4 regions of the Pseudomonas sp. MS01C9 genome follow, and region 3 is predicted to be linked to each of the others. Evidence: predicted binding sites of a transcription regulator. Region 3 holds the regulator's gene; each other region holds the start of a gene.
What was found. The regulator FliA, encoded in region 3, starts transcription of late flagellar genes. The targets are predictions, from matches to a motif close to CTAAAGTTTNNNNNNNNNNNGCCGNTAA.

Region 1 (5,615 bases), 1.6 Mb from region 3:
AGCACCAGCCCCTTGCTCGCGAAGGTGGTGATGCAGTCGGCGGTGATGCCCGCTGTACCGACGTCATCGCGAGCAAGCTTTCGCATTGAGTCGCAGCGAGCTCAAGATCCAGGCTCACCGCCAATCCCCTTGGGGTGCGAGCTTGCTCGCGATGGCGGTGGCCCGGCGACTGGGTCAGATCTTGAAGCTGTCCACCAGTTGCTTCAGGCGGTTGGCCTGCTGGGACAAGGCATCGCAATCCTTGAGGGTCTCATTGAGATTGGCCACGCTTTGCTGGTTCAGCAGGTTGATCTGGCTGACGTCCATGTTGAGAGTTTCCACCACGGCGCTCTGCTCTTCGGTCGCGGCGGCGACCGACTGGTTCATGCCGTCGATTTCGCCGATGCGCTGCGTCACGCTGACCAGCCGCAGGCCGGCCTGGTTGGCGACCTCCACGCTTTCAGCGCTGGATGCCTGGCTGGCGTTCATCGTGGTCACCGCTTCACGGGAACCCACCTGCAGGGAGGTGATCATCTTGTGGATCTCTTCCGCCGACTCCTGGGTGCGGTGCGCCAGGTTGCGCACCTCATCGGCCACCACCGCGAAACCGCGCCCGGCTTCGCCGGCACGGGCTGCTTCGATGGCGGCGTTCAGGGCCAGCAGGTTGGTCTGCTGGGAGATGCCCTTGATCACATCCAGGATGTGCCCGATGTTGTCGGTGCTGGCGTTCAGCGTTTCGATCTGGGTGCAGGAGAGGCTGATTTTCTCCGACAGTTCGGACATCGCCTGGATGGTTTTTTCCACCACCTGGCGGCCGTCTTCAGCCTGTTCGCTGGCACCGCTGGCATGCTGCGAGGCATCGGCGGCGTTGCGAGCGATTTCCTGGGTCGCGGCCCCCAACTGATTGATGGCCGCCGCCACGCTGTTGGTGCGGGCACTCTGCTCATCCGAACCTATGATCGACGCGTTGGACGAAGTCATCACCCGCTGCGACAAGTCGTGCACCTGCCGGGTAGCGGAGGAGACTTCAGCGATCGAGGCGTGGATACGTTCCACGAACTGGTTGAACGAGCTGCCCAGCTCACCGAACTCGTCCTTGCTCTGCACCACCAGGCGCCGGGTCAGGTCGCCTTCGCCCTGGGCGATGTCCTGCATGGCGCGTCCCATGGTGGTGAGCGGGCGCATCAGCACCTGGATCAACAGGCTCAGCAGCAGCGCAATGGCCGCCACCGCGACGAACATCGCAATCAGCGCCGAGGTACGGAACTGGCTCAGCGGTGCATAGGCCTTGTCCTCATCGATCGACAGGCCGATGTACCACTGCGCATTCGGCAGGCCCGCCACCTGTGTGAACGAGAGGATCCGGTCCTGTCCGTTCAGTTCCACTTCCTGGATGCCTTTCTCGATGCGCACCGGCGTGCCGGGGTAGATGTCCTTGAGGTTCTTCATCACCTGGTCCTTGTCCGGACTGACGATGACCTGACCGTCGCCGCTGACCAGGAAGGCATGCCCGATGCCGCCGAAATCCACCGAGTTGATGATTCTCACCAGGGTTTCCAGGCTCAGGTCACCGCCCACCACGCCCAGCAGCTCGCCGTTGCGTTTCACCGGCAGGGCAATGGTGACCACCAGGCCGCCGACCGCGGCCATATAGGGCGGGGTCAGCATGGTGCGGTCGGCGGCGACCGCCTGTTTGTACCAGGGACGCTGGCGCGGGTCGTAGCCGTCGGGCATCTTCGCGTCGGGGCGCTGGGTGAACACACCGTTGGCCTGGCCCACGTAGGTGAACTGGAAATTGGAGGTCAGCGCCGGCTGGTCCACAAGCCCCGGCAGGTCGGCACTGACGCCTTGATGGGCGATGTTCTGCGCCAGGTTTTCCAGCACCAGCACCCGGCCGCTCATCCAGTTCTGGACGCTGCTGGCCGTCAACTCGCCGGATTGCTCGATGGACGATTCGAGACTGCGGCCGATGGTGTTGCGCTGCAGATAATCGTTGTAGAGGGTGAACAGGGCGAAAGCCAACACTACTACACCAGAGGCGGCCAGCAGGATCTTATGGCTGAACTTTAGATTCATCGATGAGGACTTCTTCTGCAGAGAGTGGGGGTGCATTCCGGGTTGCAACATTCCATGTGACAGCGCGGGCGGGAGGGAACCCCGCTCCATTTTGGTGCACGCATATTCCTCTGTCGGCAAGTTCGGGAAAAAAATTAGGACTTTAAAAAACTGGGCGACGGAAGGCCGCGACAGTCGAACGGTGGTTGCAAATTCTCCGGACGCTGATGACAATGCGACCTATTATCATTTGTGACACCCAGGGCGTCGCGTTCATGTCATCTCCCGAGTTTGCAGTGCAGGCGCTCTACATCAACCATCACGGCTGGCTTCATACCTGGTTGCGCAATCGGCTCGGCAACGCCGCGGATGCGGCGGACCTGGCCCAGGATACGTTCGTGCGCCTGCTGCAGCGCACCGAGCGCCTGGAACTCAAGGCCCCGCGTGCCTTTTTGCGTACCATTGCCCAAGGCCTGGTCATCGACCACTGGCGGCGGGAAGAGATCGAGCGGGCATACCTCGAAACAATAGCCCATCTGCCGGAAGCCGAAGTCCCTGGCGCCGAAGCCCAGGCCCTGATCCTGGAACTGCTGGAGGCCATCGCCAGGATGCTCGAAGGCCTGAAGCCAAAGGTGCGCCGGGCCTTCCTGCTGGCCCAATGCGAAGGCCTGACCTACAAGCAGATCGCCGAACACATGGGCATTTCCCTGCGCTCGGTGGAACGTTATGTCGCCGATGCGCTGTATCACTGCTACGTGTTGCGCTATGACCACTGACCCCATGGGCCGCCGCAACGGACCCTCGCAGCAAGTGGTCAGGCAAGCGATCAATTGGGTGCTGCGCCTGCGCAACCACGCCGCTCATCCGAGCCTGCGTCAACAGTGCGAGGTCTGGCGCGCTGTCCATCCCGAACACGAACTGGCCTGGCAGCGGGTGCAATCGCTGCACAGCGAACTGACCTCGAACCTGCGAGCCGTGCCCGGCGCCCACATCGCCCTCGAAACCCTGGAGAACAGCGCCCGGCGACTCGACCGCAGGCAGGCCTTGAAACTGCTTTCTGGCGTGGCACTGGTGGGCTGCGCCGCGTGGTTGGGCAAAGACCTGGGCGGGCAGCCATGGACCGCCGATTTCGCAACCGCCACCGGCGAACGCCGAGGCTTCCAGTTGCCGGACGGAACACGGCTCGAACTCAACACCCACAGCGCCGCCGATCTGGATTACACCTCGCAGCAACGCCTGATCACCCTGGCCCGCGGTGAAATCATGGTCACCTGCGGGCGCGATCCGGCGCGACCGTTGCTGGTACGAAGCCGACAGGGATTGTTCGAAGGCCAGGAGGGACGCTTCATCGTGCGCCAGGACAGCGATTGCACGCGCCTGAGTGTCAGCAGTGGCCGGGTGGTGATCCGTTCCCACACTGGCAGCGATGGCGCGCCGATCCAGGTGAATGCCGGGCAGCACTATCTCGTTTCCGCCTCCACGGCGACCGTGGCACCGCCGCTGGACATGGACGCTGGTGCATGGGCGGATGGATTGATCGTCACCCGCAACATGCGCCTGGAGGACTTTCTCAACGAAGTAGGACGCTACCGCCGGGGCTACCTCACATGCGCCGCATCGATCGCCGACTTGCGGCTGTCCGGCGTCTTCCGCCTGGAGGACACCGACAGGCTGCTGGCCGTCCTGCCTCGCACGCTCGGGGTGCAGATACGTTATCGGACCCGCTGGTGGGTCACGGTGGAACGCCCTGCCTGATTTTTTGGCGGGTTTTGGGCGGCTGTCCGGCTAGGAAGGTAAGCAACGCTTTTCTGCCTTCAGCGACTCCAACGGAAACCTGTAAATGACTGAGCGCGTACACTTCAAGACCCTCTTTGGCGGCTCCTCGGACACCGGCCTGCTGCGCCAGGCCATCCGCGCCGCGCTACTGACCACGGCGCTGAGTGCCGGCGTCGCGCCGATGCTGGCGGTCGCCGCCGACAGCGTCAGCACCAGCCGCCAGAGCTACAACATTCCCGCCGGCCCCCTCAGCGATGTGTTGAACCAGTTCGCGCGCCAGGCGGGCATCACCCTGGCCAGTACCCCGGAGCAGACCCGTGGCGTGCAGTCCCCTGGCCTGCAAGGCGAATATTCGGCAGACCAGGCCCTGAGCCATCTGCTCAGCGGTTCAGGACTGGTTGCCGTCAGCCAGGACGGCAGCAGTTATGTCCTGCAGACCGAGGCCGAGGTCAGCACCTTGGCGCTGCCCACCACCGATATCAAGGGCTTTGCCCTGGGTAATGCCCTGGGCAGCATGGAGGGCTACAACGCCACCCACAGCCAGGTCGCCACCAAGACCAGTACCGCCCTGCGGGAAACCTCCCAAAGCGTATCGGTGGTCACCCGCGAGCAGATGGACGACCAGGGTGCACAGACCGTGTCACAGGCCATGCGTTATACCCCAGGCGTATTGACCAACCCCTACGGCGCCACCCACCGCTACGACTACGTGGCGATGCGCGGCTTCAACGATGGCTCGGTGGACAACATCTACCTCGACGGCCTCAAGTCCATGGGCGACAGCGGCACCTACAGTTCGATCCAGATCGATCCGTATTTCCTGGAGCGGGTCGATATCCTCAAGGGACCGTCCTCGGTGCTCTACGGTCGCAGTTCTCCTGGCGGACTGGTGGCGCTCACCAGCAAGAAGCCCTTGTACGAGGCCTATCACCAGATCCAGGCGACGGTCGGCACCCAGGGCCAGCGCGGCATGGGCTTCGACTTCACCGGCCCGGTGGACGACGACAAGCGCATCGCCTATCGCCTGATCGGCCTGGCGGACACGTCCGACACCCAGTTCGACCATAACAAGGAAAAGCGCTTCGCCCTCGCGCCCACCGTGAGCATCGACTTCACCGAAGACACCTCGCTGACCCTCCAGGCCTACCTGCAACATGACCCCGACGGCGGCTACCATGGCGGCATGCCGGCCGACGGTACCCTGCACCAGCGCAACGGCCGACGGATTTCCGAGAACTTCTTCGAGGGCGAACCGGGGGTCGATCGCTATGAGCGTGACCAGCAATCGTTCGGCTACCAGTTCGAGCACCGTTTCAATGATGTCTTCACCGCCCGGCAGAACTTCCGCTACCTGGATTCGGAGGTCAAGAACGACCAGGTCTATGCCTACGGCTGGACGACGCCCACCAGCAACGAGCTCAATCGCTATTACACCGGCGCCGAAGAAAAGCTCCACGCCTTCATCGTCGATAACATGCTGCAAGCCGAATTCTTCACCGGCGCGACCAAACACACCGTGCTGATGGGCGCCGACTACCAGCGGCGCAAGACTGTGGTGGACTGGACCAGCGGCAGCCTGGCGCCGATCAACGCCTTCGATCCGGTCTACGGCAACTCGACCATCACCTACTCCAGCCCCACCAGCTATCTGCGGCGCCTGGAGCAGACTGGCGTCTACCTGCAAGATCTGGTGGAAATGGACAAATGGCGCTTCTCTCTAGGCCTGCGCCAGGACTGGGTCGAGACCTCGGATGAAAACCGCATCGCCGAATCCGGTCGCCCGCAAGGCACCGAAATCAACGACA
Region 2 (5,615 bases), 950 kb from region 3:
CCGGCGGTGAGGTACAAGCCCTTGTAGATGAACAGGCCCACGAAGATCACGTCCAGGACGATCCACAACGGCCAGCATTGTACGCGTTTCTGCGCCATCCACCATTGAGCCACCAGACTGAAGCCGGTGAGCGCCGCATCGAGCCAGGGTTGCGCCGCGTCCGTCCAGTGCGCCATTGCCGCGCCGAGCATCAGGCTTGCGGCTGCGCCCATGGCCAGCCCGAGCATCACCGAAGGCCCTCCCAGGCGTGTCACCTGCCGGCCGTCATGATGCTGCCCGGCACGCGTCCATTGCCACCAGCCGTAAAGTTGCAGCACGGCGTAGACCACTTGCAGCAACATATCGGAGTACAGCTTCACACCGAAGAAGATCCAGGTGTACAGCAACACCATGACCAGGCCGATCGGCCAGCACCAGGGGTTCTGCTTGACGGTCAGCCAGACAGCGATCACGCCGAGGACTGCGGCAAACAGTTCGAGCCCGGACATGGCGGTTCCTCAGGGAGTGGAAGGGGCGGGGATTGTAAACGGTATGCAGGGGATAGCTCCAACCTCCATCCGTGGGGGCCAGCATCGATTCCGGGGAAACTGCATAGAACCTGTGTGGGAGCAGGTTGGCTCCCACACAGGTCCAGGACGGGCGGTTGTCCCGCCCTGGTGGTCGTCAGACGCGGAACTGTTTGAGCAGTCCGTTCAATTGTTCGCTCAGTTCCCTGAGCCGGGCGCTGGCCAGGCTCGACTGTTCCGCCGCCAGGGCGGTGCTGTGGGACAGGCCGGCGGCCTGGGTCACGTTCTGGTTGATGTCCTCTACCACGTGGGCCTGTTGCAGGGTGGCACTGGCGATGGAGGCGTTGAGGCTGTTGAGGTTGCGCAGGGCCTGGCCGATGGCGTTGAGACTGGCGCCGGCCAGGCCGGCCTGTTCGATGGTCAGTTGCGAGGCACGGCTGCTGTCGCTGATGACTTTCACCGCGGCTTCGGAATGGCTCTGCAGGCGCTCGATCATTGACTGGATTTCCGCCGTGGACTTTTGCGTGCGCTGGGCCAGCAACCGCACTTCATCGGCCACTACCGCGAAGCCACGACCCTGTTCCCCGGCGCGAGCGGCCTCGATCGCGGCGTTGAGGGCCAGCAGGTTGGTCTGTTCGGCAATGGAGCGAATCACCTCCAGCACGCTGCCGATCTGGGTGCTTTCGCTCGCCAGGGTGCGAATCACTTCCACGGCCTGGTCAATGGTCTGGGAGAGACGGTCGATCTGCTGCAGGCTGCCGTCGATGTTGACCTGGCCCTGCTGGGCCTGGGATTCGGCGTCGCGCATTTCGCTGGCGGCATGTTCGGCGTTCTTGGCCACGTCCTGCACGCCGTAGGTCACTTCGTTGATCGCCGTGGCGACCAGTTCCATCTGTTGCGATTGCTGTTGGCTGCGTTCCTGGGCTTGTGCGGCGTCGTTGCCCAGTTCATTGGACGATTGCCCCAGGGCACCGGCGGAGGCCTGCAATTGGCTCACCACCTGCCGCAGCTTGGCGGTGAAGGCGTTGAAGTGCCGGGCCAGCTGGGTGACTTCGTCCTGCCCGTGGGTGTCCAGGGTCCGGGTCAGGTCGCTTTCGCCGCTGGCGATATTCGCCATGGCGTGGACTGTCTCCTGCAACGGCCGCACGATGCTGCGCACGATCAGCGCCAACAGCAGGCCCATGATCAGCGCGATCACCAGGCCGATCACCGAAGCCTTGATCAATTGGGCGAGGAATTCGGCCTGTACGTCATCCACGTACACGCCCGAACCGATGATCCAGCCCCAGGGCTGGAACAGGGTGACGTAGGAAGTCTTGCCCACCGGTGCCTCCGCGCCCGGTTTCGGCCACAGGTAGTTCACCATGCCGGCGCCCTTGGTCTTGGCGATGGACACCATTTCGTTGAACAGCGCGAACCCGTTCGGATCGCGGATCGCCGAGAGATTCTGGCCTTCGAGCTTGGGGTTGGTGGGGTGCATGAGCATGACCGGGGTCAGGTCGTTGATCCAGAAATAGTCGTTCTGGTCATAGCGCAGGCCCCGCACGGCATTGAGCGCCTGCTTCTGCGCGGCCTCCCGGGTCAGCGTGCCGGCCGTTTCCAGGCCATGGTAGTAGTTCAGCACGCCACTGGCGGTCTGGACCACATGCTGGGTTTTCTGCACCTTTGCCTGATGGAGGTCGGTGTGGATCTGTTTGAGCATCAAGGCGCCCAACATGAACATCATCACGATGGCCACGCCCAGGATGAGCCACAAGCGTCGACTGATCGATACACTGCGCAAACTATTCATACGCTGTCACTCCGGTTTCTTGTTCTTGTCGTCCGCGGCGCTTGGGCCATAACGCGGCGGCGTTATCAGGGCTTGTCTGATAGGATTTCGGCCTCGCGGCGAAAAACCTGAGCCTGGCGTCGATCTTTCATTGGTTTTTTTTGAACGGTCGCCGTTATCGTGCTCCCGCTGCTTTTGCACTGCCTTGACACTTGAATATCGATGAGGCCTGCGCATACCAGGTCTTTTTTGGGGGATGAATGGATTTGTGGACCGCCTTACAGGCACTGATTCTTGGCGTTGTAGAGGGCTTGACGGAGTTTTTGCCGATTTCCAGCACGGGGCACCAGATCGTGGTAGCCGACTTGCTGCAGTTTGGTGGCGAACGATCCATGGCGTTCAATATCATCATCCAGCTGGGGGCGATCCTGGCGGTGGTCTGGGAGTTCCGACGCAAGATCTTCGACGTGGTACTGGGCCTGCCCACCCAACCCTCTGCCCGACGGTTCACCGCGAACCTGCTGATCGCCTTCCTGCCCGCGGTGGTGCTGGGCGTGCTGTTCGCCGACCTGATCCACCACTATCTGTTCAACCCGATCACGGTGGCCACTGCGCTGGTGCTGGGCGGTTTGGTGATGCTCTGGGCCGAGCGGCGCCAGCATGAAGTACACGCCGAAACCGTTGACGATATTTCCTGGAAAGACGCGCTGAAGGTCGGACTTGCCCAGTGCCTGGCCATGATTCCCGGCACCTCGCGCTCGGCCTCGACCATCATCGGCGGCTTGCTGTTCGGCTTGTCGCGCAAGACCGCGACAGAGTTCTCGTTCTTCCTGGCGATGCCGACCATGGTCGGCGCGGCGGTCTACTCGGGCTACAAGTATCGCGAGCTCTTCGTTCCGGCGGATTTTCCGGTCTTCGCCATCGGTTTCATCACGGCCTTCATCTTCGCCATGATCGCGGTCAGGGGGCTGCTGCGGTTCATTGCCAGCCACAGCTACGCGGTGTTTGCCTGGTACCGGATCGCGTTCGGCCTGTTGATCCTGGCGACCTGGCAATTCGGCTGGGTGGATTGGGCGACAGTCCAGCCATGAAAGGGCCGGCCATGAACGGTCCGGCCATGAACGGTCCGGGCCTGCGCAAGCCTGCTACGCGTCAGGCGGCGGGTGGCGTGCAGAACCTGCGGCTCAAGTGGATCGTGTTTGCGCTGTTGTGCGCCTTGCCACTGCTGGGTTCCTTGCTGCTTTGGCTGCAAGAGGCGTCGTGGCTGCCGCTGGCGGCCTACGGGGCCGTCAGCCTGATGACGTTTCTGCTCTACTGGAATGACAAGCGCAAGGCCCGCGCCGAGGCCTGGCGCACCCCGGAGAACGTCCTGCACGCCATGGAACTGGCGGGCGGCTGGCCCGGGGCATTGCTCGCCCAGCAAATGTTCCGCCACAAGACCCGCAAGGTATCGTTCCAGGTGGTGTTCTGGTTCATCGTGGTGCTGCATCAGGTGTTCTGGATCGATCAGTTGTTCCTGGGCGGCCATCTGCTGGCGCTGTTCTGAATCAGGGCAACAGCAAGCCGACCTGGGTGCGCTTGGGCAGCTTGCTGACCACCAGTTGATGGGAGCGTTGCAGCAGGCCCCGCAGTTCTTCGGCGCCCAGCGGGTAGGGCGTCTGCATGATGATCCACTGGGCCCGGGCCAGATAGGGGGCCGGGTGGATGCCCGGTCGATCGCAATGGCCCAGGAACAGGTCCTTGTCGACCTTGAACGCCAGGGAGTCACCGCGCAATCCCTGCAAGGCGAACATCTTGTTCCCGGCGATGGAGAACACCCGCACGCCGCCCCATTTGTAATCTTCCCTGGCGCCGGGCAGGCCCAGGCAGAAGCGGGCGACGTCCTCTTCGCTCAAACTCATAGCGTCCTGTCTCCACAACGGGCAAAGGCTTCCACCAGATGGTCGATCCAAGCCCGCACCGCCGGCAGCAGTCCGCGTCGGTGGGGATAGACGGCCTGCAGCCAGCCATCGGGCAGCGACCAGCCTGGCAATAGTTCCACCAGTGTGCCGTCCCTCAACTCCTGTTCGCAATACATGCTGGGCAGTAGGGTAAAGCCCAGGCCGGCCAGGGCGCAGGCGCGGCGGACGATGAAATCGTCGATGCCCAGGCGCGCTTCTAGGGCCAGGTCGACACTTTCCCCATCGGCATTGAGCAGGCGCAGGTGAACCAGGCGGTCGGCTTCCAGGGCACCCAGCACGGGCAGTTGCCTGAGGTCTTCCGGGGTCTCGATCCGGTGCCCTTCGACGAAGGCGGCGCTGGCCACCATGATCAATCGTGCCTGGCGCAGGCGCCGGGTCATCAGCAGCGGGTCCTCGTCCCCCAGGTCGCGCACCCGCAGCGCCACGTCGATGCCTTCGCTCACCAGGTCCACGCGACGGTTGAGCAGGATCATTTCCAGCTGCACCTGGGGGAATTTCTCCAGGAAGTCGGCCACCACGCCGGGCAGCATCTCGTGGGCCAGCCCCACCGGGCTCGAAACCCTCAGCCTGCCTCGCGGTGCGCTGGACATGCTTGCCACGGCTTCGTCGGCCATTTCGGCCTCCAGCAGCATGGCCTGGCAATGGCGCAGGTAGCGTTCCCCCACGGCGGTCAGCTTCAACTGTCGGGTGGTGCGTTGAAGCAGCCGGGCACCGAGGCGTTCTTCCAGCTCGGCGATGCGCCGGGACAACCGTGACTTGGGAATGCCCAGTGCCCGTCCGGCGGCGGCGAAACCACCGGCTTCGACGACTTTGGCGAAATAGTACAGATCGTTGAGGTCTTGCATGTAAAGCCCGATTGTCCTGTCAGTGGAACGAACTATCGCATCAATGCTGGCTAATCGGCCATTGGTTTCATCGGTAGGATTGTCACCAATCGATCGCCTCGGTAGCGATTCCACTTGGAGAGCACTTCATGAAACTTCTGCACATCGATTCGAGCATCCTCGGAGACAACTCCGCTTCTCGCCAGCTGAGCCGCGAAGTGGTCCAGGCCTGGAAAGCCGCCGAGCCGGACGTGGAGGTGACCTATCGCGACCTGGCCGCCGACGCCATCAGCCACTTCTCCGCCCAGACGCTGGTGGCGGCCGGTACCAGCGCCGAACTGCGCGACGCCGCCCTGCAGCATGAGGCGCAGCTCAGCGCCGCCACCCTGGCCGAATTCCTGGCGGCGGATGCACTGGTAGTGGCTGCGCCGATGTACAACTTCACCATCCCGACCCAATTGAAGGCCTGGATCGACCGTATCGCCGTCGCTGGCCAGACCTTCCGCTACACCGAAGCCGGTCCGCAAGGCCTGTGCGGCAACAAGAAACTGGT
Region 3 (5,615 bases):
CTTGCCGCTGCGGACCTTGCCGGCGGCCTCGCGCTCTTCCGGCGACTCGATGCCGTGGTCGACCGCGTTGCGCACCAAGTGGACCAGCGGGTCGGCCAAGGCCTCGACGAGGTTCTTGTCCAGGTCGGTTTCTTCACCCACCAGTTCCAGGTTGATTTCTTTCTTGAGCTGGCGAGCCAGGTCTCGTACCAGGCGCGGGAAGCGCCCGAAGACTTTCTTGATCGGCTGCATCCGGGTCTTCATGACCGCGGTCTGCAGGTCGGCGGTGACCACGTCGAGATTCGACACCGCCTTGGACATGGCTTCGTCCTGGCTGTTGAGGCCCAGGCGCACCAGACGGTTACGCACCAGCACCAGTTCGCCGACCATGTTCATGATCTCGTCCAGGCGCGCGGTGTCGACCCGAACGGTTGTCTCGGCTTCGCTGGTCGGTTTTTCCGCTGGCGCGGCAGCGGCTGCGCGAGCAGGTGCCGGGGCGGCTGGCTTGGCCGCGGCCGCCGGCGCAGGCGTCTCGGCCTTGGCTTGGGGCGCCTTGCTTTCCGGCGCCTTGGCAGCGGGCTTGGGCGCAGCCTTGGCGGCCGGCGCGGCCGTCGATGCGGCAGTGGCGGTACCGACTTCGCTGAACTTGCCTTTGCCGTGCAGTTCGTCGAGCAGCGATTCGAATTCCTGGTCAGTGATCAGGTCGCTGCCGGCCGCCGCGGCGGATGGTTTGTCCGAGCCCGGTGCAGAAGCGATGGCCGACTCCAGCGCGTCAACGGCGAACGTGCCCTTGCCATGCAACTGGTCGAGTAGCGCTTCGAATTCATCGTCGGTGATGTCGGAGTTGTCGCCTGCCGCGCTGGGGGCCGCAGGTGTTGGCGTCGGGGCGACGGCATCCGGGGCGAACTGGCCCTTGCCGTGGAGCTGGTCGAGCAGCGACTCGAACTCGGCATCGGTGATTTCGTCGCTGGCCGTGCCATCGGCGGCTTGCGCCGCTGGCGCTACCGGGGCCTGGACCTGGGCTTCAGCCTTGACGGCGCTCAGGGAGTCCAGCAGTTGTTCGAATTCGTTATCGGTGATATCGCCCGACTCTTGCGCCACCGGTTCTTCGGCGACAGGCTCTTCGACAGCGGGTTCTTCAGCCGGAGCGGCTTCGTCGGCCGATTGCGGCTCGGCCAGGCGCGACAGCGCGGCGAGCAGCTCAGGCGTGGCAGGGGTAATGGGCGAGCGCTCGCGCACTTCGCTGAACATGCTGTTGACCGCATCCAGTGCTTCAAGCACCACGTCCATCAGCTCCGAGTCAACGCGACGCTCACCCTTGCGCAGGATGTCGAACACGTTCTCGGCAATGTGACAGCACTCCACCAGCTCGTTGAGCTGGAGGAAGCCGGCGCCTCCTTTTACAGTGTGGAAACCGCGAAAAATTGCATTGAGCAGATCCGCATCGTCAGGCCGGCTTTCCAGCTCGACCAGTTGTTCGGACAGTTGCTCTAGAATCTCGCCGGCCTCAACCAGGAAATCCTGAAGGATCTCTTCATCGGCGCCGAAGCTCATTAATGGCTGCTCCTAAAACAGGTAGGTCGTGATGACGGTTAATCCCGGATCGCATTGGTGTCGTGAGCGTGCCCGGCAAGGCTTGCAACGCAGCATGGCGCGCTCTGGACTCCAACCTCTCGGGGTGCGCCCCACAAGGCGCAATCCGTCGTTACTCGTCGTTCATTTGGTAAGACCAAACCACACTCCTCGTGCCTGGGTCTTGCGCCTTGTGGGGCACGGCGCGATCGGTATTAACCGTTATCACGACCTACAAACTCAAAATCCAAGGCTGGACAACAAATCGTCCACGTCGTCCTGACCGGATACAACGTCTTCTCTTTTATCGGCATGAATTTGCGGACCTTCACCCTGGGAGAGATGTTTTTTTGGATCTTTTTCAGCGAGCATCGCCGCACGGTCATGTTCGATGCCCGCAAAGCGGTCCACCTGACTGGCCATGAGCACGAGTTTGAGCAGATTGCTTTCGACTTCGGTGACCAGTTGGGTCACGCGCTTGATCACCTGCCCGGTCAGGTCCTGATAGTCCTGGGCCAGCAGAATGTCGTTGAGGTTGTTCGCCACGGCGCGGTTGTCGGCGCTGCTGCGTGTCAGAAAACCGTCGACACGGCGAGCCAGCTCCCGGAATTCCTGGGCCCCGACTTCCCGCCGCATGAACCGGCCCCAATCGGCGCTCAAGGCCTGGGCTTCGTCGCCCAGGCCGTTGACCAGGGGCGTAGCGCTTTCCACCAGGTCCATGGTGCGGTTGGCCGCGGCCTCGGTCAGCTTGACCACGTAGGACAGGCGCTCGGTCGCGTCGGTGATCTGCGAGACCTCCTCGGCCTGCGGCATGTTCGGGTCGATCTGGAAATTGACGATTGCGCTGTGCAGTTCACGGGTGAGCTTGCCGACTTCCTGGTACAGACCACGATCCCGGGTCTGGTTGAGCTCGTGGATCATCTGGACAGCGTCGCCGAAGCGGCCTTTTTCAAGGCTATCGACCAGTTCGCGGGCATGTTTTTTCAGGGTCGATTCGAAATCGCCCATTGAAGATTCGTTATGCTCCATAGCTCCCCCGTGGCGCCATTAACCGATGCGTTCGAAGATTTTCTCGATCTTCTCTTTCAACGCCTGGGCCGTGAAGGGTTTGACCACATAGCCGTTCACACCGGCCTGGGCCGCTTCGATGATCTGCTCGCGCTTGGCTTCGGCGGTGACCATCAGCACGGGAAGGTGCTTGAGTTTTTCATCGGCGCGTACATGACGCAGCAAGTCGATACCGGTCATGCCGGGCATGTTCCAGTCAGTCACCAGAAAGTCGATGCTCCCGCTGTTGAGGACCGGGATGGCGGTGGTGCCATCGTCGGCCTCAACCGTGTTGGTGAACCCAAGGTCACGCAACAGGTTCTTAATGATCCGCCGCATCGTTGAAAAATCGTCAACGATGAGGATTTTCATGTTCTTGTCCAATTCGACCTCCAAGCAGTCTTAAACGTGTCCAGCACCTGAACGCGCCATTTCAATCAATCCGGCACAACACTCGACAACGGTCCGGTGCGCACCGTACGGCGACTGATGGGAACTTGCCCCGCCAACCTCGTCCGCTGCGCTCCCCTGCCCGCTGTCAGCGCGCTCGCCACTCCCCCAAACGCCCCCGCAAACGGGCCGCGCACTGGCTGTGTAACTGGCTGACCCGCGATTCGCTGACCCCCAGGACCTCACCGATTTCCTTGAGGTTCAGCTCTTCGTCGTAGTACAGCGCCAAGACCAGTCGCTCACGCTCCGGCAAATTGGCAATCGCATCCGCCAACGCACTCTGGAAGCGTTCATCTTCCAGGTCACGCGACGGCTCCATATAGGCACTTGCGCCATCCTCATGCAGCCCTTCGTGCTCGCCGTCCTGCAACAGGTCGTCGAAACTGAACAGGCGGCTGCCCAGGGTATCGTTCAAAATCCCGTAATAATCGTCGAGACTCAACTGGAGTTCGGCCGCAACCTCGTGATCTTTAGCGTCACGTCCGGTTTTAGATTCGATGGCGCGAATCGCGTCACTGACCATGCGGGTATTACGGTGTACCGAACGCGGTGCCCAATCGCCCTTGCGGACCTCATCGAGCATCGCGCCACGAATGCGGATACCGGCATAGGTCTCGAAACTGGCCCCCTTGCTGGCGTCGTATTTGTTCGCCACTTCGAGCAGGCCGATCATGCCTGCCTGGATCAGGTCTTCGACCTGGACACTGGCCGGCAGGCGCGCCAGCAAGTGATAGGCAATGCGCTTGACCAGGGGCGCGTAACGCTCGATCAATTCGTATTGGGCGTCCCGTGCCGATTTCTTGTAGAGATGGTTGTAACCGCTGGCTGTCATAACACGGGCCCTGCTGTTTGTTGCACGAGACGCTCGACGAAAAATTCCAGATGCCCGCGTGGGTTGGCCGGCAGTGGCCAGGTATCGACCTTCTGGGCGATCGCCTTGAACGCCAGCGCGCATTTGGAACGTGGAAAGGCTTCATAGACGGCACGTTGCTTCTGGACGGCCTTGCGTACGCTTTCGTCGTAGGGCACGGCCCCCACGTATTGAAGCGCAACGTCCAGGAAGCGATCCGTGACCTTGGTCAACTTGGCGAACAGGTTGCGTCCCTCCTGTGGGCTCTGGGCCATGTTGGCCAGGACGCGGAAGCGGTTCATGCCATAGTCGCGGTTCAGTAGCTTGATCAGGGCATAGGCGTCGGTGATGGACGTCGGTTCGTCGCAGACCACCAGCAACACCTCCTGGGCGGCGCGTACGAAACTGACGACCGAGTCACCGATACCGGCCGCGGTATCGATCACCAGCACATCGAGGTTATCGCCAATGTCGCTGAATGCCTGGATCAGGCCGGCGTGCTGGGCCGGGGTCAGATGAACCATGCTCTGGGTGCCGGAGGCGGCCGGCACGATGCGAATCCCGCCGGGCCCTTGCAGCAGCACGTCGCGCAATTCGCAGCGACCTTCGATGACGTCCGCCAGGGTGCGCTTGGGGGTAAGCCCCAGCAGCACGTCGACGTTCGCCAGGCCCAGGTCGGCGTCCAGCAGCATGACCCGTCGGCCAAGCTCTGCCAGAGCCAGGGACAAGTTCACTGACACGTTAGTCTTGCCGACGCCACCTTTGCCGCCGGTCACCGCGATCACCTGTACGGGATGCATGCTGCCCATGTTCGTTCTTTACCTTGTCTTACTTAGACGGAGGCCACATTACTGGCTGCGCGTTCATACTGAACATTGCATGGCAGACCATCGATGTAGGTACAAAAAATATTCATGATTACCTCAGCCGACCTGCTTGGTAGGGCTGTGGTAGATATCAGCGAACATGTCAGCCATGGCTTCTTCGCTGGGTTCGTCCTGCATTTGCACACTCACGGCGCGACTGACCAGTTGATGACGACGCGGCAGATGCAAATCATCCGGGATCCGCGGCCCATCGGTCAGGTACGCCACCGGCAGATCGTGACCGATCGCCAGGCTCAACACCTCGCCCAGGCTTGCCGTTTCGTCCAGCTTGGTCAGGATGCAACCGGCCAGACCACAGCGTTTGTAGCTGTGATAAGCGGCCGTTAGAACCTGTTTCTGGCTGGTGGTTGCCAACACGAGATAATTTTTTGACCGTATACCGCGACCGGCCAGGCTTTCAAGCTGCATGCGCAGGGCCGGGTCGCTGGCTTGCAGGCCGGCGGTATCGATCAGCACGACACGCTTGCGCAGCAGCGGCTCCAGCGCCTGGGCCAGGGATTGGCCCGGGTCCACGTGGGTCACCGACACATTGAGGATCCGACCCAGGGTCTTGAGTTGCTCCTGGGCGCCGATGCGGAAACTGTCCATGCTCACCAGGGCAATGCTCTGGGAACCGTACTTGAGCACATAACGGGCGGCCAGCTTGGCCAGGGTGGTGGTCTTGCCCATGCCGGCCGGACCGACCATCGCAATCACCCCGCCCTCTTCCAGCGGCTCGACTTCCGGCGTGGCGATCATCCGCGCCAGGTGCGCCAGCAGCATGCGCCAGGCCTGGCGAGGCTCCTCGATATCGTTGATCAGCGCCAGCAGGTCGCGGGCCAACGGACCGG
Region 4 (5,615 bases), 3.0 Mb from region 3:
ACGCACAATAGCCTAGTCATTTCTACCTTGGCATGCTGCCCCCCCTGACCGCTCACACCGAAAGACGCAACCTACAAGCAATACAGAAAATTCCTACAAATTAGCCTGGAAATAATGTGCCATGAATTTGTCCAGCAAGAGCAGAACGCTTTTCTGACAGCGTAGCAACCCCATGAACAGCACGGCTTTTACTTGTTAAAAGCACGTCGCCACACAGGAATTGAAGCCTTCCGCTCATAAAAAGTAACTGAATTATTTGCCAATAAAACAGCGCGCATTGCGCATCAAGACGCCTGGATTTATATAAGAAGACCAGCCAAAGTTAATCCAGAAAATACATCAGACACAGGTCTTCCAGTCACTCCCACATGAACTTCAAACCCAATAAAACTTCACTCAACATTCATTATCGAGCCCGAACAACATATGAGCATCCACCATGAACAAACCTCTGAAGACAATAACCAACCCGATGACCCTGATTGCCATATTTGCGACTTTATCCGAAACCTCCGCGGCCATTTCATTGCCGTTCCTGGATGACCAGGATCGAGAGTATTACCTGTGGTTCCTGATCAGCTTCCCCTTCTATCTACTATTGCTCTTCTTCGTGACGCTCAACTTCAACTATCGCTCGTTGTACTCTCCCTCGGACTTTCGCAAGAACAAGCACTTCGTCAAGACCATGGATGACGCAACCCGTAGACATAAACGCGTATTGCATCGCCCTCGCAAGGTCAGGGGTTGGCTGATACATCTGCATCGGGAAGGGCCCGCTCCACGACGAGGGGTCCTTTTCGTGTCCGGACTCCCGGAGCCTCTGTGCGAGGTCACTCGATCCAAAGGTCCCAAGCGGGCCGCAAGGCCCGGTGAAATCACTGTGTATATCATTTACAGCCGCGATGAGGCGCAGGTCCCCCTGGATGGGCCGGATGGGTAAGCGACACGAGGACCGTACCGCGACGAGAACGCGAGCAACCAGCAAGATATGGGCAAAAAAAAAGGCCTGCACATGGCAGGCCTCTTTTTTTGATCGGGATCAGAACAGCTTGCGACCCTTGTTCGCCGCAATGCGCATGCGCAGGGCGTTGAGCTTGATGAAGCCGGCCGCGTCGGCCTGGTTGTAGGCACCACCGTCTTCTTCGAACGTCGCGATATTGGCATCGAACAGCGAGTCGTCAGACTTGCGCCCGGTGACGATCACATTGCCCTTGTACAGCTTCAAGCGTACGACACCGTTCACGTTGACCTGGGAAGCGTCGATCATCTGCTGCAGCATCAGACGCTCCGGGCTCCACCAGTAGCCGGTGTAGATCAGGCTGGCATACTTGGCCATCAGCTCGTCCTTAAGATGAGCCACTTCGCGGTCCAGGGTAATCGATTCGATCGCCCGGTGAGCACGCAGCATGATGGTGCCGCCCGGGGTTTCGTAGCAACCACGGGACTTCATGCCCACGTAGCGGTTCTCGACGATATCGAGACGACCGATACCGTGTGCGCCACCGATACGGTTCAAGGTCGCCAGCACAGTGGCCGGGCTCATTTCCACGCCGTCCAGCGCGACGATGTCACCGTTGCGATAGGTCAGTTCCAGATACTGCGGGGTATCGGGTGCCTTTTCCGGGGAAACGGTCCAGCGCCACATGTCTTCTTCGTGTTCGGTCCAGGTGTCTTCCAGCACGCCGCCCTCATAGGAGATGTGCAGCAGGTTGGCATCCATCGAATACGGGGATTTCTTCTTGCCGTGGCGCTCGATCGGAATCCCGTGCTTCTCGGCGTAGTCCATCAGTTTTTCACGGGACAGCAAGTCCCACTCGCGCCATGGGGCGATGACTTTCACGCCAGGCTTGAGGGCATAGGCACCCAGTTCGAAACGTACCTGGTCGTTGCCTTTGCCGGTGGCGCCGTGGGAAATGGCGTCGGCACCGGTTTCGTTGGCGATTTCGATCAGGCGCTTGGCAATCAGCGGACGAGCAATGGAGGTACCCAGCAGGTACTCGCCTTCGTAGACGGTATTGGCGCGGAACATCGGGAACACGAAGTCGCGGACAAACTCTTCGCGCAGGTCATCGATGTAGATCTCTTTGACGCCCATGGCCTGAGCCTTGGCGCGTGCAGGTTCGACTTCTTCGCCCTGCCCCAGGTCAGCGGTGAAGGTCACCACTTCGCAGTTATAAGTGTCCTGCAGCCACTTGAGGATCACCGAAGTGTCCAGGCCGCCGGAATACGCCAGAACGACCTTGTTTACGTCCGCCATGCCATCACTCCACGGGTTGTACGGAAAGCCGTGAAGTCTAACGTCCGGCGCGGATAATTTACAGAGGCGCGACAGCTTATGACGACGAAGCGACAGATTATGTCGAGCGCGCGACGATCAGCCCTTCAGGATGTCCGCGCCGCCGTGGTCGCCACAGGCTTGCCTGGAGCCGAGGCAGGTGCCGGAGCGGGCGCAGGCGCCCTGGCCGGAGCCGCGGCGGGTGGTGACGGCGGGGTTGCCGGTTGCGGTGCCGGTGCCGGTGCTTCGGTGGGCTCGACACGCGACAACTGCACCACCACCCGACGGTTCCTGGCCCGGTTGGCCGCGTTGGTGTTCGCCACCAGGGGATAACGCTCGCCATGGAAACGCAAGGTGATCTGCGACTCCTGGAAACCATTGGCCTTGAAGAAGTCCATGACCGCCAATGCCCGGCGACGGGACAGTTCACGGTTGGTCAAACGGTTGCCGCTGTTATCGGAATGGCCATCCAGCTCGACGTGATTGACGCTCGGGTCAGCCTTGATGAAGTCGAGCATCACTTGCAACTGGGCCTTGGCCCGGGCGTCGAGTTCGATCCCTTCCCCAGGGAAGGCAATCTGGGTCTGCTTGATCTGCTCGAAGTTCTTGGGCAGCAGCTTCGCCACGCAGCCTTGATAGTCGTTGAAGGCCTTGCTGAAGCGCACGGGCAGCAGTCGCACCTCCGAGACCCGGCCATCCTCGGTATTGCGTCGCACCACCGGGCTGCGCCCCTCCATCAACCCGCTGATCAAACGGCCCGCCTGGACCTGGGAGCTGTTGAACAGCACATCGCCACTGCCGAGCCTGACCGAACCCAGGTTGATATCGCCTCGTCCCGGCTGCCACGGCGCCGCGGCGGCCAGCAAGGTCGCGGAGCCACCGCCGAGCATCGGGTTATAGGCCTTGAGCCGGAACGTCGCCTGCTCACCCGCGCGTCGCACGAACTCGCCACTGCCGAAATCGGTGATCGGCTGGCTCAGCCGACACTCGAACTTGTCGCCTTCGACCGTCCACTCAATGCTCTCCAGACGGGTCTGGAAAGTGAGCGCCATGGCGGGAAGGCTGGCAAACACACTGAGCAAGGCTAGATAACGCTGGCGCACGGGAGGCTCCACTGGCTTTATACAAAAATCGATACACGCCGAGGCGTGACGCCGGTCCGGGGCATTGTCCCGGATCAGGGACATACCTGAAGGGGCTATCGGTAACTTGCGGCAAAACTTGATAGCGGATGCCTGCAACAGTCTTTTCCGGTAGCATTCCCCAGAGTTTGACCCGCCTGGAAGCCCCTCAATGTCCGACCGCCTGACCCTGCTGCGTCCCGACGACTGGCATATTCATCTTCGCGATGGTGCTGTGTTGACCCATACCGTCGCCGATGTGGCGCGTACCTTCGGGCGCGCAATCATCATGCCCAACCTGGTTCCGCCTGTACGCAACGCCGCCGAGGCCGATGGTTATCGCCAGCGCATCCTGGCCGCGCGGCCGGCCGGCAGCCGCTTCGAACCGCTGATGGTGCTTTACCTCACCGACCGTACCCAGCCCGAGGAAATCCGCGACGCCAAGGCCAGCGGCTTCGTCCATGCCGCCAAGTTGTACCCGGCTGGCGCCACGACGAACTCGGATTCCGGCGTCACCAGCATCGACAGGATCTTCCCGGTGCTGGAGGCCATGGCCGAAGTCGGGATGCCGTTGCTGATCCACGGAGAAGTCACCCGCGGTGATGTCGACGTGTTCGATCGCGAGAAAATCTTCATCGACGAGCATATGCGCCGCGTCGTGGAGCGCTTCCCGACTCTCAAGGTGGTGTTCGAGCACATTACCACCGCCGATGCCGTGCAATTCGTCAAGGAAGCGCCGGCCAACGTCGGCGCCACCATCACGGCGCATCACCTGTTGTACAACCGCAACCACATGCTGGTAGGCGGGATCCGGCCGCATTTCTATTGCCTGCCGATCCTCAAGCGCAACACCCACCAGGAGGCCTTGCTCGACGCCGCCACCAGTGGCAGCGCCAAGTTTTTCCTCGGCACGGATTCGGCGCCCCACGCCCGTCACGCCAAGGAAGCCGCTTGCGGTTGCGCCGGCTGCTACACGGCCTACGCCGCCATCGAAATATATGCCGAGGCGTTCGAACAGCGTAATGCGCTGGACAGGCTCGAAGGCTTCGCCAGCCTCCACGGCCCTCGGTTCTATGGCCTGCCGGTGAACACCGATCGTATTACGCTGGTCCGCGACGAGTGGACCGCCCCCGCCAGCCTGCCCTTCGGCGAGCAGACTGTCATCCCGCTGCGCGCCGGTGAAAAACTGCGCTGGCGCCTGCTGGAGGAAACACCGTGAGTGAAGAGCATTTCGACGACGAACTGGACGGCAACGGTGGTTCTGGCGGCATCCGTCACCCCATGGCTGCACGGTTCCGGGGCTATCTGCCTGTCGTCGTTGACGTAGAGACCGGCGGTTTCAACTCCGCCACCGATGCGCTGCTGGAAATCGCCGCGACCACCATCGGCATGGACGAAAAAGGGTTCGTGTTCCCTGACCACACCTATTTCTTCCGTGTCGAACCGTTCGAAGGCGCCAACATCGAAGCGGCGGCCCTGGAGTTCACCGGGATCAAGCTCGACCATCCGTTGCGCATGGCGGTGAGCGAAGAGACAGCCCTGACCGACATCTTCCGTGGCGTCCGCAAGGCGCTCAAGGCCAATGGTTGCAAGCGCGCGATCCTGGTGGGTCATAACAGCAGCTTCGACCTGGGTTTCCTCAACGCAGCCGTTGCCCGCCTGGACATGAAGCGCAATCCGTTCCACCCGTTTTCCAGCTTCGACACTGCAACCCTGGCGGGCCTGGCATACGGCCAGACCGTCCTGGCCAAGGCCTGTCAGGCGGCCGACATCGATTTCGATGGTCGTGAGGCGCACTCGGCCCGCTACGACACCGAGAAGACCGCCGAGCTGTTCTGCGGCATCGTCAACCGGTGGAAAGAGCTGGGCGGCTGGCAGGATTTCGACGACTAGAGAGTAGAGTCAACCCAGCTCTGTGTTTCAGCCGATGATCCGGCTTGAAATACCCATAAAAAAACCGGCCACCAAGGGCCGGTTTTTTTATGCCTGATTCGCTTACAGCTTGTCGCCGTGCTCGCCCAGGTAGGCAGCAACACCTTCCGGGGAAGCGGTCATGCCTTTGTCGCCTTTCTTCCAGTTGGCCGGGCAGACTTCGCCGTGCTCTTCGTGGAATTGCAGAGCGTCGACCAGACGGATCAGCTCTTCCATGTTACGACCCAGCGGCAGGTCGTTGACGATCTGCGAACGGACCACGCCTTTGTCGTCGATCAGGAACGCGC

Region 1: AC1M7R_RS12185 (methyl-accepting chemotaxis protein) is a predicted target of FliA. The motif match lies at 2,166-2,193, and genes of this name have one in related genera.
Region 2: AC1M7R_RS23340 (methyl-accepting chemotaxis protein) is a predicted target of FliA. The motif match lies at 2,383-2,410, and genes of this name have one in related genera.
Region 4: AC1M7R_RS05000 (flagellar protein MotY) is a predicted target of FliA. The motif match lies at 3,474-3,501, and genes of this name have one in related genera.

Annotation. Positions count from the first base shown of each region.
Region 1 is NZ_CM177073.1:2,636,061-2,641,675, reverse strand. Features, by position in the region: gene AC1M7R_RS12190 (SRPBCC family protein) at 1-1, shown strand, start outside; gene AC1M7R_RS12185 (methyl-accepting chemotaxis protein) at 175-2,055, opposite strand; gene AC1M7R_RS12180 (sigma-70 family RNA polymerase sigma factor) at 2,310-2,810, shown strand; gene AC1M7R_RS12175 (FecR domain-containing protein) at 2,800-3,789, shown strand; gene AC1M7R_RS12170 (TonB-dependent siderophore receptor) at 3,875-5,615, shown strand, end outside.
Region 2 is NZ_CM177073.1:5,141,777-5,147,391, forward strand. Features, by position in the region: gene pnuC (nicotinamide riboside transporter PnuC) at 1-488, opposite strand, end outside; gene AC1M7R_RS23340 (methyl-accepting chemotaxis protein) at 664-2,298, opposite strand; gene AC1M7R_RS23345 (undecaprenyl-diphosphate phosphatase) at 2,538-3,368, shown strand; gene AC1M7R_RS23350 (DUF1294 domain-containing protein) at 3,395-3,823, shown strand; gene AC1M7R_RS23355 (MmcQ/YjbR family DNA-binding protein) at 3,825-4,178, opposite strand; gene AC1M7R_RS23360 (LysR substrate-binding domain-containing protein) at 4,175-5,083, opposite strand; gene AC1M7R_RS23365 (FMN-dependent NADH-azoreductase) at 5,212-5,615, shown strand, end outside.
Region 3 is NZ_CM177073.1:4,188,895-4,194,509, reverse strand. Features, by position in the region: gene AC1M7R_RS19120 (chemotaxis protein CheA) at 1-1,533, opposite strand, end outside; gene AC1M7R_RS19115 (protein phosphatase CheZ) at 1,792-2,580, opposite strand; gene AC1M7R_RS19110 (chemotaxis response regulator CheY) at 2,599-2,970, opposite strand; gene fliA (RNA polymerase sigma factor FliA) at 3,137-3,880, opposite strand; gene fleN (flagellar synthesis regulator FleN) at 3,877-4,707, opposite strand; gene flhF (flagellar biosynthesis GTPase FlhF) at 4,822-5,615, opposite strand, start outside.
Region 4 is NZ_CM177073.1:1,060,630-1,066,244, forward strand. Features, by position in the region: partial or broken gene AC1M7R_RS04990 (hypothetical protein) at 440-713, shown strand; gene AC1M7R_RS04995 (argininosuccinate synthase) at 1,040-2,257, opposite strand; gene AC1M7R_RS05000 (flagellar protein MotY) at 2,383-3,378, opposite strand; gene pyrC (dihydroorotase) at 3,569-4,615, shown strand; gene rnt (ribonuclease T) at 4,612-5,289, shown strand; gene AC1M7R_RS05015 (peroxiredoxin) at 5,392-5,615, opposite strand, start outside.